3 regions of the Streptomyces sp. NPDC091387 genome follow, and region 3 is predicted to be linked to each of the others. Evidence: riboswitches for the same ligand, from Rfam matches in the RefSeq annotation. Region 3 holds a riboswitch; each other region holds the start of a gene.
The links. Region 3 has a riboswitch for cyclic di-AMP ahead of ACIQM0_RS22290 (NlpC/P60 family protein). Riboswitches for the same ligand answer to the same signal wherever they lie in the genome.
Positions count from the first base shown of each region.

Region 1: linked by a shared signal. The riboswitch ahead of ACIQM0_RS36195 (M23 family metallopeptidase) and the one ahead of ACIQM0_RS22290 (NlpC/P60 family protein) in region 3 are both predicted to bind cyclic di-AMP.
Region 2: linked by a shared signal. The riboswitch ahead of ACIQM0_RS25040 (transglycosylase family protein) and the one ahead of ACIQM0_RS22290 (NlpC/P60 family protein) in region 3 are both predicted to bind cyclic di-AMP.

Region 1 covers NZ_JBIVTZ010000027.1:60,267-65,272, forward strand. Annotated here, with positions in the region: gene ACIQM0_RS36175 (hypothetical protein) at 1-181, shown strand, start outside; gene ACIQM0_RS36180 (hypothetical protein) at 223-546, opposite strand; tRNA gene ACIQM0_RS36185 (tRNA-Met) at 885-958, shown strand; gene ACIQM0_RS36190 (PP2C family protein-serine/threonine phosphatase) at 1,175-2,338, shown strand; cyclic di-AMP (ydaO/yuaA leader) riboswitch at 2,627-2,780, shown strand; gene ACIQM0_RS36195 (M23 family metallopeptidase) at 2,792-3,967, shown strand; gene ACIQM0_RS36200 (aldo/keto reductase) at 4,083-5,006, shown strand, end outside.
Region 2 covers NZ_JBIVTZ010000012.1:95,092-100,097, reverse strand. Annotated here, with positions in the region: gene ACIQM0_RS25045 (transglycosylase family protein) at 1-520, shown strand, start outside; cyclic di-AMP (ydaO/yuaA leader) riboswitch at 833-1,004, shown strand; gene ACIQM0_RS25040 (transglycosylase family protein) at 1,009-1,746, shown strand; gene eno (phosphopyruvate hydratase) at 2,022-3,308, shown strand; gene ACIQM0_RS25030 (septum formation initiator family protein) at 3,426-3,896, shown strand; gene ACIQM0_RS25025 (DUF501 domain-containing protein) at 3,961-4,500, shown strand; gene ACIQM0_RS25020 (exopolyphosphatase) at 4,564-5,006, shown strand, end outside.
Region 3 covers NZ_JBIVTZ010000010.1:248,237-253,242, forward strand. Annotated here, with positions in the region: gene ACIQM0_RS22285 (hypothetical protein) at 1-339, shown strand, start outside; gene ACIQM0_RS22290 (NlpC/P60 family protein) at 428-1,594, opposite strand; cyclic di-AMP (ydaO/yuaA leader) riboswitch at 1,593-1,758, opposite strand; gene pcrA (DNA helicase PcrA) at 2,018-4,456, shown strand; gene ACIQM0_RS22300 (peptidoglycan DD-metalloendopeptidase family protein) at 4,505-5,006, opposite strand, start outside.

The sequences.
Region 1 (5,006 bases), on a different contig from region 3:
CACCGACGGTGTCAACGAGATGGCGGCGGGCGTCGTCGGCCAGGGGCTGGCGCTCCTTCAGTCGCTCCAGCGCGGCACGGACACGGGCGCGACCGCGGACCGCGACATGCGCAACCGGGACCAGGACCAGGAAGAAGGCCCGGACCGGGACCGGACGCCCCGGATCGCCGACGCGGAATGACACGGTCCCGGTCCCGGGTACGGCTCCGACTCCGGCTAGGGCTACGGCTCCGGTACGGCGACCGGGGGCGCGGCCGCCTTCGCCGCCGCCTCCGCACGCGCGGCCGACGTGACCTTCCGGTGGTGCGCGAGGATTCCTATGAAGCCCGCGAGGAACCCGCTGACCAGGCCGGATGCCGCGTGGTTGACCGCGTTGACCGATTCGCTGTCCGGCATTCCGAAGATCGCGTAATTGACTCCCGCACTCATCACCGCCCCGATCGCTCCACCGATCACGCCGCTGATGACGGCACCGCGCAGCGGTGAGGCCGGAGTGGCCGCGGGGGCGGACACGGGGACGGGGGCGGGAGTGAGCGGTGCGGTCATCGGCGGAGGCCCTCCAGACAGGCTGCGATGAGAGACCGGGAGCGGTTCGCGGGGCACGGTGAAGCGCGCGGCCCCGGGTCTGCTCGCACGGGCAGCCCACCGGTCCGGGGGATGCAGCAGATACCTTGCGGCAGAACACGTGTTCCTCGCAACACCTTCTCAATTTCGACACGTTGGCGTTCCTGGCGCGTTCCGTCGGGAGGACGGTCGCGGGCGGGGAGAGGGGAGCGAGGGGGCGGGGAGAGGGGAGGGCGCGGGTGAGGCGGACGGGGAGCAGGGGGAGCGTGCGCGGGGTGGTCACGAGTGCGTCGAACATGCCGTAGAGTTGTGTTTACCGACGCGGGGTGGAGCAGCTCGGTAGCTCGCTGGGCTCATAACCCAGAGGTCGCAGGTTCAAATCCTGTCCCCGCTACTGAAGAACGAGACCCGGCACGCACAGCGTGCCGGGTCTCGTTCGTTTGTGCATGTGTATGTTCGCCGGGCCATCGGCCCACGGCCGGTGCGACCCGCGCCGCGCACCTACTCCCACTGGCCGTCGAGGAGTAGACCTCCGCCCGTGGTCCGGGAAGTCTGGGGGTGGTGCGCGGTACCGTCCGCGGCCCTGAGCGCACCGGGCGGGAGAGCACAGGTGGGGAAGCGGGAGCAGCGGCGGGGGAGGCGCACCGACGAGGTCCGGAACCGCCGGCTCGTCCGGGCGCTGCCCGGCCTGGTGATCGTCATCGCATTGGTGTTCGACTTCTTCACCCCGCCCGCCTTCACGGCTGTCCCGCTCTTCGCCGCGGCCCCGCTGATCGCCGCGCCGTTCTTCTCGCTGGCGGGCACCATCCGGGTCGGAGCCGCCTCGCTGGTGGCCATCGCGGCGCTGCGGCTCTACCACGGCTCCCTGTTCCAGGTCGTGCCGTCCATCGAGCTCCTCACGGTCTTCACCGTCTCCGTGCTCGCGGTCTTCATCAACGGCGTCGTGCGGCGCAGCAACGAGCAGCTGGCGTCCGCGCGGGTCATCGCGGAGACCGCCATGCGCGCGGTGCTGCCGACGCCGTCCGACCGGATCGGCGGACTGTACGTGGCCGCGCGGTACGAGGCGGCGCAGGCGGACGAGTTCGTCGGCGGCGACCTGTTCTCGGTCACGGACACCCCGTACGGGGTGCGGCTGGTGGTCGGGGACGTGCGCGGCAAGGGGCTGGACGCGGTCGAGGCGGTGGCGGTGATCATCGGCGCGTTCCGGGAGGCCGCCGAGCAGGAGCGGTCGCTGGAGGGGGTGGCTCAGCGGCTGGAGCGTGCGCTGGCGCGGGAATCGAGCAGAAGGGGCGGCCTCGACGCGGTCGAGGGGTTCATCACCGCCGTCCTGGCCGAGATCCCGCCGGGGGCGACCCGGGTGCGGATCGTCAACCGCGGCCACCCCGAACCGCTGCTGCTGCACTCGGACGGGGCGCTGGAGGTGCTGCGGCCCACGCTGCCCGCGCTGCCCCTGGGGATGGACCTGGGCGTGTGGCCGGACCGCTCCGACGAGTGGGAGCTGCCCGCCGGGGCGACGCTCCTCCTGTACACGGACGGCCTCTCCGAGGCCCGGGACGCCGCCGGGGTCTTCTACGACCCCGCGGAGCGGCTGCGCGGGCGGATCTTCCCGGGTCCCGAGGAACTGCTGTCGGCGCTGACCGATGACGTACGGCTGCACACCGGTGGGGTGACGACCGACGACATGGCGCTGCTCGCGGTCGTGCGCCCCACCGAGGGTCAGCCGGAGCGGCGCACGACCGTGAAGATCGTGGGTCTGGGGGGCGGTGCCGGGTGAAGGCGGAGGGGAGGACGGGGGAGAGTGCGCGGGGAAGTGGGGGAGGAGGCGCGGCCGATGCCACCGTGCGTAACCGTAAGGAACCCCTCCGCATAACATTTGACGCAACGTCAGAAAACAGATAACGATTGAGGGGCGATCAACTCGTCCGATTCCACCCGGTTGTGTCCCGTAAAGTCCAGGCCAAAGACGGGAATGATCAGTTGGAACGGCTTGGAATCGGACCCGTGTGTCTATTAACGTTCGATAACGCAGCGCGGTTGTCCCAGCCGCCGTCAGAGGCGGCACCGTGCGCGAGCGCCGAATTCCGCAAGGGAACCGGGGAACCACCTACATGGGGTGAATCGGGCATCTCTGTCTCGTCGAGAGACGGAGGGACCCGTAGGAGACCTTCCTGCTCCGAACCCGTCAGCTAACCCGGTAGGCGAGAAGGAAGGAAAGGAGTGCGCCCCAGTGGCGTCCAACAAGCCTGCCCCCGAAGCCCCCTCCCGGTTCGCACCCGAACTCGGAAACGACTTCGGAACCGGGCCCGGTGCCGTCTACGGCACCCACCACGGAACCGTTTACGGGACCGACTACGGAACCGCTTACGGAACCGATCGGGGCAGCGAGTTCGGCAACGTCTTCCCTGCCGAAGAGGCCGAGTCCGGCAAGGCGTGGGAGGAATGGAACCCCACGGAGGAGTCCGTCCGCCCCGTACGCGGCAAGCACCGCGTCGCCAAGCAGCGCAACGGTCTCGCCCGTAGCTCCACCGTTCTCGGCGTCGGTGTCATCGCGGCCGTCGGCGCGGGCGGCATGGCCTCCGCACAGAGCAAGCCGCCGGTCTCCATCTCCCTTCCCGACGCCATCTCGGACAAGCTCCCCGAGGCCAAGTCCCTGCCGGGCGTCGGCGCACTGTTCTCCAGCGGCTCCGAGGCGGAGAAGGCCGGGGCCGAGACCGCCTCCGCCCCGCTGACGACGGCCGGCATCACCACCACAGAGGCCGAGCAGGGCACGACGGACGCCGGCGAGGCGCTCCGCGCCCGCATCCTCCAGCAGGCCGAGCAGCAGCAGGACTCCGCCGACGCGGAGGCCAAGGCGGCCCAGGAGAAGGACGCCGCGGAGAAGGCGGCCACCGAGGCGAAGAAGCAGCAGGACGCCGCGGAGGCCAAGGTCGCCGCCGCGAAGAAGAAGGCGGAGGCGGAGGCCAAGAAGAAGGCGGAGGCAGCTCGGCTCGCCAAGCTCGCCGCCGGCTACGCCATCCCCACCTCCTCGTACACGATCACCTCGACCTTCGGCGAGGCCGGTTCGATGTGGTCCTCCGGCTACCACACGGGCCTCGACTTCGCCGCTCCGACAGGTACCCCGATCAAGGCCATCCACACCGGCACCGTCAAGTCGGCAGGCTGGTCCGGTGCTTACGGCTACCGCACGGTCCTGGAGCTCGACGACGGTACGGAGCTGTGGTTCTGCCACCAGTCCTCGATCGGTGTCGGCGTCGGCCAGAAGGTCACCACCGGGGACACCATCGGGCGCGTCGGCGCGACCGGCAACGTGACCGGCCCGCACCTCCACCTCGAGGTCCACACCCCGGACGGCAGCGGGATCGACCCGATGAGCTGGCTGCGCGCCCGTGGCCTGACGGTCTGAGCGGACTGAACCCCGGCAGTCCTGACGCTCCCCCCCGACGTCAGGGCTGCCGGTCCGCTGCCGTAGCTGTACACGGCACGGAATAGCGGAGGCGGGGGAACGGGTTGTTCCCTCCATGACTTCTCTCCGCAAGCTCGGATCGTCCAGCCTGCAGGTCTTCCCGCTCGCCCTCGGCGGCAACGTCTTCGGCTGGACCGCCGACGAGGCGCAGTCCTTCGCCGTGCTCGACGCGTACGCGGCGGCCGGCGGCAACTTCATCGACACCGCCGACACGTACTCCTCCTGGGTCCCCGGTAACGAGGGCGGCGAGTCGGAGACCCTCATCGGCAAGTGGCTCGCGTCGCGGGGCAACCGTTCCGACATCGTCGTGGCCACCAAGGTCGGCGCCCACCCCTCGTACAAGGGACTCTCCCCCGCCACCATCAAGGCCGCGGCCGAGGAGTCGCTGCGCCGCCTCGGTACCGACCACATCGATCTCTACTACACGCACTTCGACGACGAGACGGTCCCGGTCGAGGAGATCATCACCGCCCTGGACCAGCTGGTGAAGGACGGCAAGGTCCGCGAGATCGCCGTCTCCAACATCGGCCCGGAGCGGCTCCGCGCCTCGCTGGACTTCTCCGAGCGCGAGGGACTGGCCCGCTACGTGGCCCTGCAGCCGCACTACAACCTCGTTTCCAGGGACACCTACGAGGGCGAGCTCCAGGACACCGCCGCGCGTGCCGGGCTCGCCGCCGTCCCGTACTCCGCCCTCGCCTCCGGCTTCCTCACCGGCAAGTACCGCCCCGGTACGACCGTGGACAGCGCACGCGCCGGAAAGGCGGGCGAGCACCTGGAGTCGGAGCGTGGACGGAAGGTCCTGGCCGCGCTCGACAAGGTGGCGCAGGAGCGGAACGCCGAGATCGCGACCGTGGCGCTGGCCTGGCTGGCCGCCCAGTCGACCGTCGCCGCCCCGATCGCCTCCGCCCGCACGGTCGAGCAGCTGCCCGCGCTGGTGGCCGTCGCCGATCTGCGGCTCACGGACCAGGAGCTGACCGAG
Region 2 (5,006 bases), on a different contig from region 3:
GTCGGAGAGCGCGGACCCGGCCGCGAGTGCCGACCCGTCAGAGAACGCCGACCCGGCGGACGACGCGTCCGAGGGCGCGACGAAGACCCCGTCGGACGACGCCACCGCCGACACCGCCGACAAGGACCGTACGCCGGACGCCCCGGCCTCCCCGTCCGCCACGCCCTCGGCATCCGGCTCCTCTCGTGCGAGCGACCCCTCGGACGCCCCGGACGGGTCCTCCTGGGACGGGGAGACGGGCGGCAGGCACCGCGGCGCGCCGGCCCCGGAGGGGACCGGTGACCGGGACGCGGGGCGGCACGCCTCGCGCGGCGAGGCCGACGCACGGGGCAAGGGCGCACCGGCTGCTGACGGTACGTACACCGTCCGGCCGGGCGACAACCTCTGGGCGATCGCTGACGCACAGGAGCTGCCCGGCGGCTGGACCGAGCTGTACGAGGCCAACAAGGCGGCGGTCGGTTCCGATCCGGACCTCATCCTGCCTGGCCAGAGCCTCGATCTCGGCGTGAAGGCCGGATGAGGGCGGCCGCGCGAGCGGTCTGATCAACAGCTGAAAACGCCTCAAATCTGGGGTACTTAAGAGGCCTATGTCCCACTTTTGACTAAGTGAGACATGGGTCTCTTCGTGTGAACTGGCGCGTCTTGTCCGGGAGCTCCCTCCGCATCCCTTCCGACCTGCGCAAATATATGTTTTTCAGATGCAAGTAAGGGCTGTTTATCCGGTATGTCCTTCTTTGAATGTGGGGGTGGCGTGTGTTTACGGTCAGAACCGCTCGCACCGCGGGCCCCGTCGATCGTCACGCCGAATCCTGCCGTCGGTCGAAGGGAACAGACGCGTAAAGCGCCGTAGGCAGGAGCGGGGGACCCAGGTAAGTGCCGGGCTGGATCGTCGCGAGACGCATCAGGACCGGCTTGGGGTTAAGTCGTGCGCTAGGACGTGCGACCGGGCAACTCACTTGGCCCGAACCCGACAGCTCACCTCGTAGGCGTCGGTGAGGAGAAGTCTCGATGCTGCTTAACAGCAAGGGCAACAAGCACCGCCGTCCGTCCAGGGCCGTCCGTATCGCCACGCTCGCCGGTGTGACCGGTGCCGCCATCGCCGTGCCGCTGATGGGTGCCACCGGCGCCTCCGCGGCCTCCGTCTCCACGTGGGACGCGGTCGCCCAGTGCGAGTCCGGCGGCAACTGGTCCATCAACACCGGCAACGGCTACTACGGCGGTCTGCAGTTCTCGCAGTCCAGCTGGGCCGCCGCCGGCGGTACGCAGTACGCGGCCCGCGCCGACCTGGCCAGCAAGTCCCAGCAGATCGCCGTGGCCGAGAAGCTCCTCGCCATGCAGGGACCGGGTGCCTGGGCCTGCGCCGGTGCCGGCAACCTGAGCAACGACGGTGTCGACCCGGGCGTCGACACTGCCTCCAAGACCGAGACCGCTCCGAAGCAGGAGTCGGCTCCGGCCCAGCAGGCCGAGCCGAAGAAGGCCGAGCGCACCGAGGCCCCCGCCACCAACCGCTCGGACCGCTCGACCGCCCCCGAGGCGGAGCAGAAGAAGACCGTCACCACCCCGACCGGTGAGAAGGTCAAGAAGGGCGACGGCGAGTACAAGGTCGTCACCGGCGACTCGCTGAGCCAGATCGCGGCCGACCACAACGTCAAGGGCGGCTGGGAGCAGCTGTTCAAGCTGAACAAGGACATCGTCACGGACGCCGACATGATCTTCCCGGGCCAGCAGCTCCACCTGGTGAAGTAGTTCAGCACTCTCCTCGCTGACCGCCCCGGCCCGGCCGCACCTCCCCCCGTGCGGCCGGGCCGGGGCTCACCGCTTTCCCGTGTTGATTGTTCAACTGTTGTAGTTACTTGCCAGTAAATTTCTGGCCGTTTGCCCTGCTGTGACCGCTCTTGGGTCCTTTTTCGTCCCAGGGGACGGGCGCGCGGCCGACTGAGACGGCCGCGCCGGTTAGGCTCTTGTCGCAAGGCCAAAGTGACCCTGCACAACCAGCGTCATATCCCAGAAGGAGATGCCTCGTGCCGTCCATCGACGTCGTCGTAGCCCGGGAAATCCTCGACTCCCGGGGCAACCCCACGGTCGAGGTCGAGGTTGGCCTCGACGACGGCAGCACCGGTCGTGCTGCTGTTCCGTCCGGAGCCTCCACCGGTGCGTTCGAGGCCATTGAGCTTCGCGACGGTGACCCCAACCGCTACCACGGGAAGGGCGTCGAGAAGGCGGTCCTCGCCGTGATCGAGCAGATCGGCCCGGAGCTCGTCGGCTACGACGCGACCGAGCAGCGGCTGATCGACCAGGCCATGTTCGACCTGGACGCCACCGAGAACAAGGGCTCGCTCGGCGCCAACGCCATCCTCGGCGTCTCGCTCGCCGTCGCGCACGCCGCGTCCGAGGCCTCGGACCTGCCGCTGTTCCGCTACCTCGGTGGCCCGAACGCGCACCTGCTGCCCGTCCCGATGATGAACATCCTCAACGGTGGGTCGCACGCCGACTCCAACGTGGACATCCAGGAGTTCATGATCGCCCCGATCGGCGCGGAGTCCTTCTCCGAGGCCCTGCGCTGGGGCGCCGAGGTCTACCACACGCTGAAGAAGGTCCTGAAGACCAAGGGCCTGTCCACCGGTCTCGGTGACGAGGGCGGCTTCGCGCCGAACCTGGAGTCCAACCGCGCCGCGCTCGACCTCATCCTCGAGGCCATCAAGGAAGCCGGCTACGCCCCCGGCAAGGACATCGCGCTCGCGCTCGACGTCGCCGCGTCCGAGTTCTACAAGGACGGCAAGTACGAGTTCGAGGGCAAGTCCCGCTCGGCCGCCGAGATGACCGAGTACTACGAGGAGCTCGTCGCCGCGTACCCGCTGGTCTCCATCGAGGACCCGCTGTACGAGGACGACTGGGCCGGCTGGAAGGTCATCACCGACAAGCTCGGCGCCAAGGTGCAGATCGTCGGCGACGACCTCTTCGTCACCAACCCGGAGCGCCTGGCCCGTGGCATCGAGGAGGGCTCCGCCAACGCCCTGCTCGTCAAGGTCAACCAGATCGGTTCGCTGACCGAGACCCTGGACGCCGTCGAGCTGGCCCAGCGCAGCGGCTTCAAGTGCATGATGTCGCACCGTTCCGGCGAGACCGAGGACGTCACCATCGCCGACCTCGCGGTCGCCGTGAACTGCGGTCAGATCAAGACCGGCGCCCCGGCCCGCTCGGACCGTGTCGCCAAGTACAACCAGCTGCTGCGCATCGAGGAGATCCTCGACGACGCCGCGGTGTACGCGGGCCGCTCGGCGTTCCCGCGGTTTCGCTCCGCGAACTGACGAAGACAGCACGGGCTGACAAGCCCGGCCGGGACCGACGCCCCGGCCTCCGTCCGTCCCCGCACTCGGTCCCGTACCGTGTGCGGGGACGGACGTGCGTAATGGGGAGGCGGAGACATGGCCGCGAAGGACCGGGACCGGTTCTCCACCGCGACCCGGCTGAGGCTGCTCGGAGAGCAGACCGCAGCCCGTGTCTACAGGTCCCAGAACCGCCGCCAGGCGCACCGCTCCCGGCTCACCGGCCGGGCGGCCTTCCTGGCGCTGGTCGTCTGCTCCCTGGTCGTCGCCCTCGCGTACCCGATGCGGCAGTACGTGTCGCAGCGCGACGAGATCGCCGACCAGCAGCGGCTCGCGCAGGAGGCCGAGGCACGCACCGAGGAGCTGCGCGACGAGAAGTCGCGCCTCCAGGACGACGCCTACGTCAAGCGGCTGGCCCGCGAGCACCTGCACTACCTTCTTCCGGGAGAGACCGGCTACACGGTGGTCGATCCCGACGCGGTCAAGGAGCGCAACGGAAAGTCGGACGAGTCCGGCCGGCCGTGGCACTCCAACCTGTGGGACGGCGTCGACAGCGCCGACCGCGGCTGACCCGCGTTCCCCCGTACATCTGCGGAACCGCAGTTCGAGCAGCCCGATCAGAACCTAGGCAGGCATGGAAACGCCCCCTCCCCAGACCGAGTCCACCGCGCCCACCGACGCGGACATCGCCGCGTTCCAGCAGCAGCTGGGGCGCCCGCCGCGCGGGCTGCGCGCCATCGCGCACCGCTGTCCGTGCGGAAACCCGGACGTGGTCGAGACGCAGCCCCGGCTGGAGGACGGCACGCCGTTCCCGACGACGTACTACCTGACGTGCCCGCGTGCGGCGTCCGCGATCGGCACGCTGGAGGCGAACGGGGTCATGCGGGAGATGACCGAGCGCCTCGGTACGGACCCCGAGCTGGCGGCCGCGTACCGGGCCGCGCACGAGGACTACATCGCGCGGCGTGACGCCATCGAGGTGCTGGAGGGTTTCCCGAGCGCGGGGGGCATGCCGGACCGGGTGAAGTGCCTGCACGTGCTCGTGGGGCACTCGCTGGCCGCGGGGCCGGGAGTGAACCCGCTGGGGGACGAGGCGATCGCGATGCTGCCGGAGTGGTGGCGCAAGGGGCCGTGCGTGTCGCCGTGCGGCGTGCAGGGTGGGGACGAGAGCTGAGGTTCCCCCTCGGGGGCTCCGCCCCGGACCCCCGCTCCTCAATCGCCGGAGAGGCTTGAAGACATGACGCGCGTGGCCGCCATCGACTGCGGTACCAACTCGATCCGCCTGCTGGTGGCGGATGCCGACCCCGTCACCGGGGAGTTCGCCGAGCTCGACCGGCGGATGGAGATCGTCCGGCTCGGGCAGGGCGTCGACCGGACCGGACGGCTCGCCCCCGAAGCGCTGGAGCGGACGTTCGCCGCCTGCCGGCAGTACGCGGCGGTGATCAAGGAGCACGGCGCGGAGAAGGTCCGCTTCGTCGCCACCTCCGCCTCCCGGGACGCGGAGAACAGGGACGACTTCGTCCGCGGCGTGCTGGACATCCTGGGTGTGGAGCCCGAGGTGATCACGGGTGACCAGGAGGCGGAGTTCTCCTTCGACGGCGCCACCAAGGAGCTCACCGGCCGCGACGACCTCGCGAAGCCGTATCTCGTCGTGGACATTGGCGGCGGCTCCACCGAGTT
Region 3 (5,006 bases):
GATGTCTTCGTCGCCCTGCACATCATCGGAATCGCCGCCCTGCTGGGTGGCTTCCTCACCCAGATGAAGGCGATGGGGGCGGGGACGGCGCGCTTCGTGCCGGGGATGCTGCACGGCGCGCTGACCATGCTGGTCACCGGTATCGCCCTGGTCGGGCTCGACCAGGCCGACGACCACCCCGTGAACAACGTCAAGATAGGCATCAAGCTGCTGATCCTGGTCGTCGTCCTCGGGCTCGTCTACGTCAAGCGGGACGAGGAGAAGGTCGAGAAGGGCCTCTTCGCGGCGGTGGGCGGACTGACGGTCGTCAACATCTTCATCGCCACGCTCTGGACCTGACCCGACCTGGCCCGGCCTGGGCCGACCGGCCGGGCAACGGCCGGCGGGTGGCCGCCGCCGCGGGGCCACCCGCCGTACCGCAACGCCCCTAGCCGGGCCGCACGCTCCCGTAGATCGGCATGTAGTAGATCGATTCCTCGCGCACGTTCGCCCCCGGCTTCGGCGCGTGGATCATCATGCCGTCGCCCTTGTAGATGCCGACGTGGCTGATGTCGTCGTAGAAGAAGACCAGGTCCCCCGGCTGCAGATCCGCCGTCGCGATCCGGGTCCCGACGTTCACCTGGTCCCAGGTGGTCCGCGGAATGCTGACGCCCGCCGCCCTCCAGGCCGCCTGGGTGAGCCCCGAGCAGTCGTACGAGGACGGGCCGGTCGCCCCCCAGACGTACGGCTTGCCGATCTGGGCCCTGGCGAACGCGAGGACCTTCCCGGCCTTCGTCGTCGCGCTGCTGTCCGAGCCGCCGGAACCCGTCCCGGTGCCCGAGCCGCTCCCGGTGCCCGTGCCGGTCCCGCCCCCGGCCTCCTTGGCCTTGCGGTCGGCCTCCGCCTTCGCGGCGGCCTGCTTCGTCGCCAGCTCCGCCGCCTTGCGCCTGGCCTCGTCCTTCTTCTTCTGCTCCAGCTCGGCGAGGCGCGCCTTCTCCTCCGCGGTCAGCTTCGACAGCAGCGTGCGGGCCTCGGCCAGCTTGTCCTGGACGTTCTGCTTGCTGGTGCGCAGCCGGGTCTGGGACGTGGTGAGCGTCTCCAGGCTCGTCACCGCCTCGGCACGCTTCCTGGACGCCTCGGCCTGCTTCGTACGGAAGTCCGTGACGGCCTGCTGCTGGTTCGTGGCCATCCGGTTCATCAGGTGGGTCTGGTCGAAGAACGACTGCGGGTCGTTCGCCAGGAAGAAGGTGGCGGTCGGCGCGAGCGCCCCGTCGCGGTACTGGGCCGCGGCGTAGTTCCCGAGCGTCCGGCGGGCGTCGTTCAGCTTGTCGGCGCGCTGGGCGATGTCGTCCAGCAGCGTGTCCACCTCGGTGCGCTGCTTGGCGGACGCCTCTTTCGCCTGGTCGTAGTGCTGGGTCGCGGTACCCGCCTGCCGGTAGAGGTCGTCGACCTTCTTCTGCACGTCCTCGATGCTGGGCTTCGGGGCCGGGGCCGCCAGCGCGCTCTGCGTGGACAGCAGGGTCACCGAGGCGAGTGCGACCGTCGTGAATCCGATGGCCGGGGTGGTGCTGCGCACCCGGGGGCGCGGTTTGCGATGCGACGCCAAGGCCGGCATCTCCTTCCGTGGACCGCCTACCGGGTTAGCTGTCGGGTTCGGGCGGAACGGAAGGCTGCCCTACGGTCCTGGTGGGGCATTTCGGACCGATTCACCCCGGTGCTGCGTGTGGGTCCCCGGTTCCGGACTCCGTACGGGCAGCCCGGATTCGGCGTGGACGTCCGCTCGGCGTGGATCGCCTCTGGGGGTACGGGCCGCCCGAACGTGCACGCTAGCCAATTCATGGTGCCGCTGTGAAGGTTGATGTTCGAAATGCCCGATACATTTTCGTGACCTTGCCGAAGTGGACGCGGTGCGGGCAGGTCAGGCACGGGAACCGGCCACGCAGCGTGGGTCCGGCATCGCTCAGGGTGGCCGCGCGGAGGTGTGCGGTTCGCCATGTGAGCCCGGGGTGTCAGTAGGGCCGCCTAGACTCGGACAGCGATGAGCAGCCTCTTTGACGACAGTTTCCTGGCCGGCCTCCAGCACACGGAGGAAGGGCCCCCGCCGCCCCCCGAGGACTCCGCACCCGAAGCGGTGCCGGAGGACCTCTTCGGGGGCGTGTTCGACGGGCCCCCGCCGCCCCGCGACGCGTACTACCGCGACGGGGCCCACCGCCCGGTGATCGACGCCGCCGCGCTGCTCGACGGGCTGAACACCGAACAGCGCGCCGCCGTCGTGCACGCGGGATCCCCGCTGCTCATCGTCGCCGGGGCCGGCTCGGGCAAGACCCGGGTGCTGACCCACCGCATCGCCCACCTGCTCGCCGAGCGGGGGGTGCACCCCGGCCAGATCCTGGCGATCACCTTCACCAACAAGGCCGCCGGCGAGATGAAGGAGCGCGTCGAGCAGCTCGTCGGCCCCCGCGCCAACGCCATGTGGGTCATGACCTTCCACAGCGCGTGCGTCCGGATCCTGCGCCGCGAGTCGAAGAAGCTCGGCTTCACGTCCTCGTTCTCGATCTACGACGCCGCGGACTCCAAGCGGCTGATGGCCCTGGTCTGCCGTGATCTCGACCTCGACCCGAAGCGCTTCCCGCCGAAGTCGTTCACGGCGAAGGTGTCGAACCTCAAGAACGAGCTGATCGACGAGGAGACCTTCGCCGGCCAGGCCGCGGACGGTTTCGAGAAGACGCTCGCCCAGGCCTACGCGATGTACCAGTCCCGGCTGCGCGAGGCCAACGCGCTGGACTTCGACGACATCATCATGACGACGGTCCACCTGCTCCAGGCCTTCCCCGACGTCGCGGAGCACTACCGCCGCCGGTTCCGGCACGTCCTGGTCGACGAGTACCAGGACACCAACCACGCCCAGTACACGCTCGTACGGGAACTGGTCGGCCCGGCCGGTGCCGCCGACGCCCCCGGCGAGCTGTGCGTCGTCGGTGACGCGGACCAGTCGATCTACGCCTTCCGCGGCGCCACGATCCGCAACATCCTCCAGTTCGAGGAGGACTACCCGGACGCGACCACGATCCTGCTGGAACAGAACTACCGCTCCACCCAGACGATCCTGTCCGCCGCCAACGCCGTCATCGAGCGCAACGAGAGCCGCCGCCCGAAGAACCTCTGGACCAACGCCGGCTCCGGCGCCCGGATCACCGGCTACGTCGCGGACACCGAGCACGACGAGGCGCAGTTCGTCGCCGACGAGATCGACCGGCTGACCGACGCGGGCGACGCCAAGGCAGGCGACGTCGCGATCTTCTACCGGACGAACGCGCAGTCCCGTGTCTTCGAGGAGATCTTCATCCGGGTCGGCCTCCCGTACAAGGTCGTCGGCGGTGTGCGCTTCTACGAGCGCAAGGAGGTCCGGGACGTCCTGGCCTACCTCCGGGTCCTCTCCAACCCCGAGGACACGGTCCCGCTGCGCCGCATCCTGAACGTGCCCAAGCGCGGCATCGGCGACCGGGCCGAGGCGATGATCGACGCCCTGTCCCTGCGCGAGAAGATCACCTTCCCGCAGGCGCTGCGCCGCGTCGACGAGGCGTACGGCATGGCCGCGCGCTCCGCCAACGCCGTCAAGCGGTTCAACACGCTGATGGAGGAGCTGCGCACGATCGTCGAGTCGGGCGCGGGGCCCGCGGTGGTGCTGGAGGCGGTCATGGAGCGGACCGGCTACCTCGCCGAGCTCCAGGCCTCGACCGACCCGCAGGACGAGACCCGGATCGAGAACCTCCAGGAGCTCGCCGCCGTCGCGCTCGAATTCGAGCAGGACCGCGGCGAGGAGGAGGGCACGGGCACCCTCTCCGAGTTCCTGGAGCGGGTCGCGCTCGTCGCGGACTCCGACCAGATCCCCGACGAGGACACCGACGGCTCCGGAGTCGTCACGCTGATGACGCTGCACACGGCGAAGGGCCTCGAATTCCCGGTGGTCTTCCTGACCGGCATGGAGGACGGCGTCTTCCCGCACATGCGGGCGCTGGGCCAGGTCAAGGAGCTGGAGGAGGAGCGCCGGCTCGCCTATGTCGGCATCACCCGCGCCCGCGAGCGGCTCTATCTGACCCGGGCGGCGATGCGCAGCGCCTGGGGCCAGCCCTCGTACAACCCGCCCTCGCGGTTCCTGGAGGAGATCCCGGAACAGCACCTGGAGTGGAAGCGGAAGGGCCCGATGGGGGCTCCGGCGGGACCGATGTCGGGCATCACCTCGTCGCTGTCCGCGTCCCGCTCGCGCTCCGGGCCCTCGGGCTTCGCGACCCGGCGGACCTCGGACAAGCCGACGATCACGCTGGTGGTCGGCGACCGGGTCACCCACGACCAGTTCGGTCTGGGCACGGTGACGGCCGTCGAGGGCCTCGGCGACCAGGCGAAGGCCACGGTCGACTTCGGCGACGAGCGGCCGAAGAAGCTGCTGCTGCGGTACGCGCCGGTCCAGAAGCTGTAGCGCCCGTCCGGTCGGGCGGACGGTTGCCGTCCGCCCGACCGGGGCGGCTCAGGTCGGGTCGACGTTGTGGCTGCGGAGCCAGGGCAGCGGGTCGATGGCCGCGCCGCCGCCGGGCCGCACCTCGAAGTGCATGTGCGGGCCGGTCGAGTTGCCGGAGCTCCCCGAGTACGCGATGACGTCACCGGCCTTGACCGGGCCCGAGCGGATCCGGGTGCTGCTGAGGTGGCAGTACCAGGTCTCGGTGCCGTCGGCCATCGTGACGATGGCCATGTTCCCGTACGCGGTGTTGTACTGCGTGTGAACGGTGCCGTCGGTCGCGGCCATCACCGGGGTGCCGTACTGGACGGGGAAGTCGATGCCCGTGTGCACGGACATCCAGTTGACGCCCGCCTGGCCGAAGTACGCGCTGAGACCGTGCTCCTTGACCGGAATGACGTACTTGGGGCGCAGGGCCTCCTTGCGGGCGGCCTCCTCGATGCGCTTCTTCTTCTCGGCGGCCTGCCGCTCCTTCAGGTCGATGCGCTCCTGGGTGCGGCTGGCGCGGTCGGCG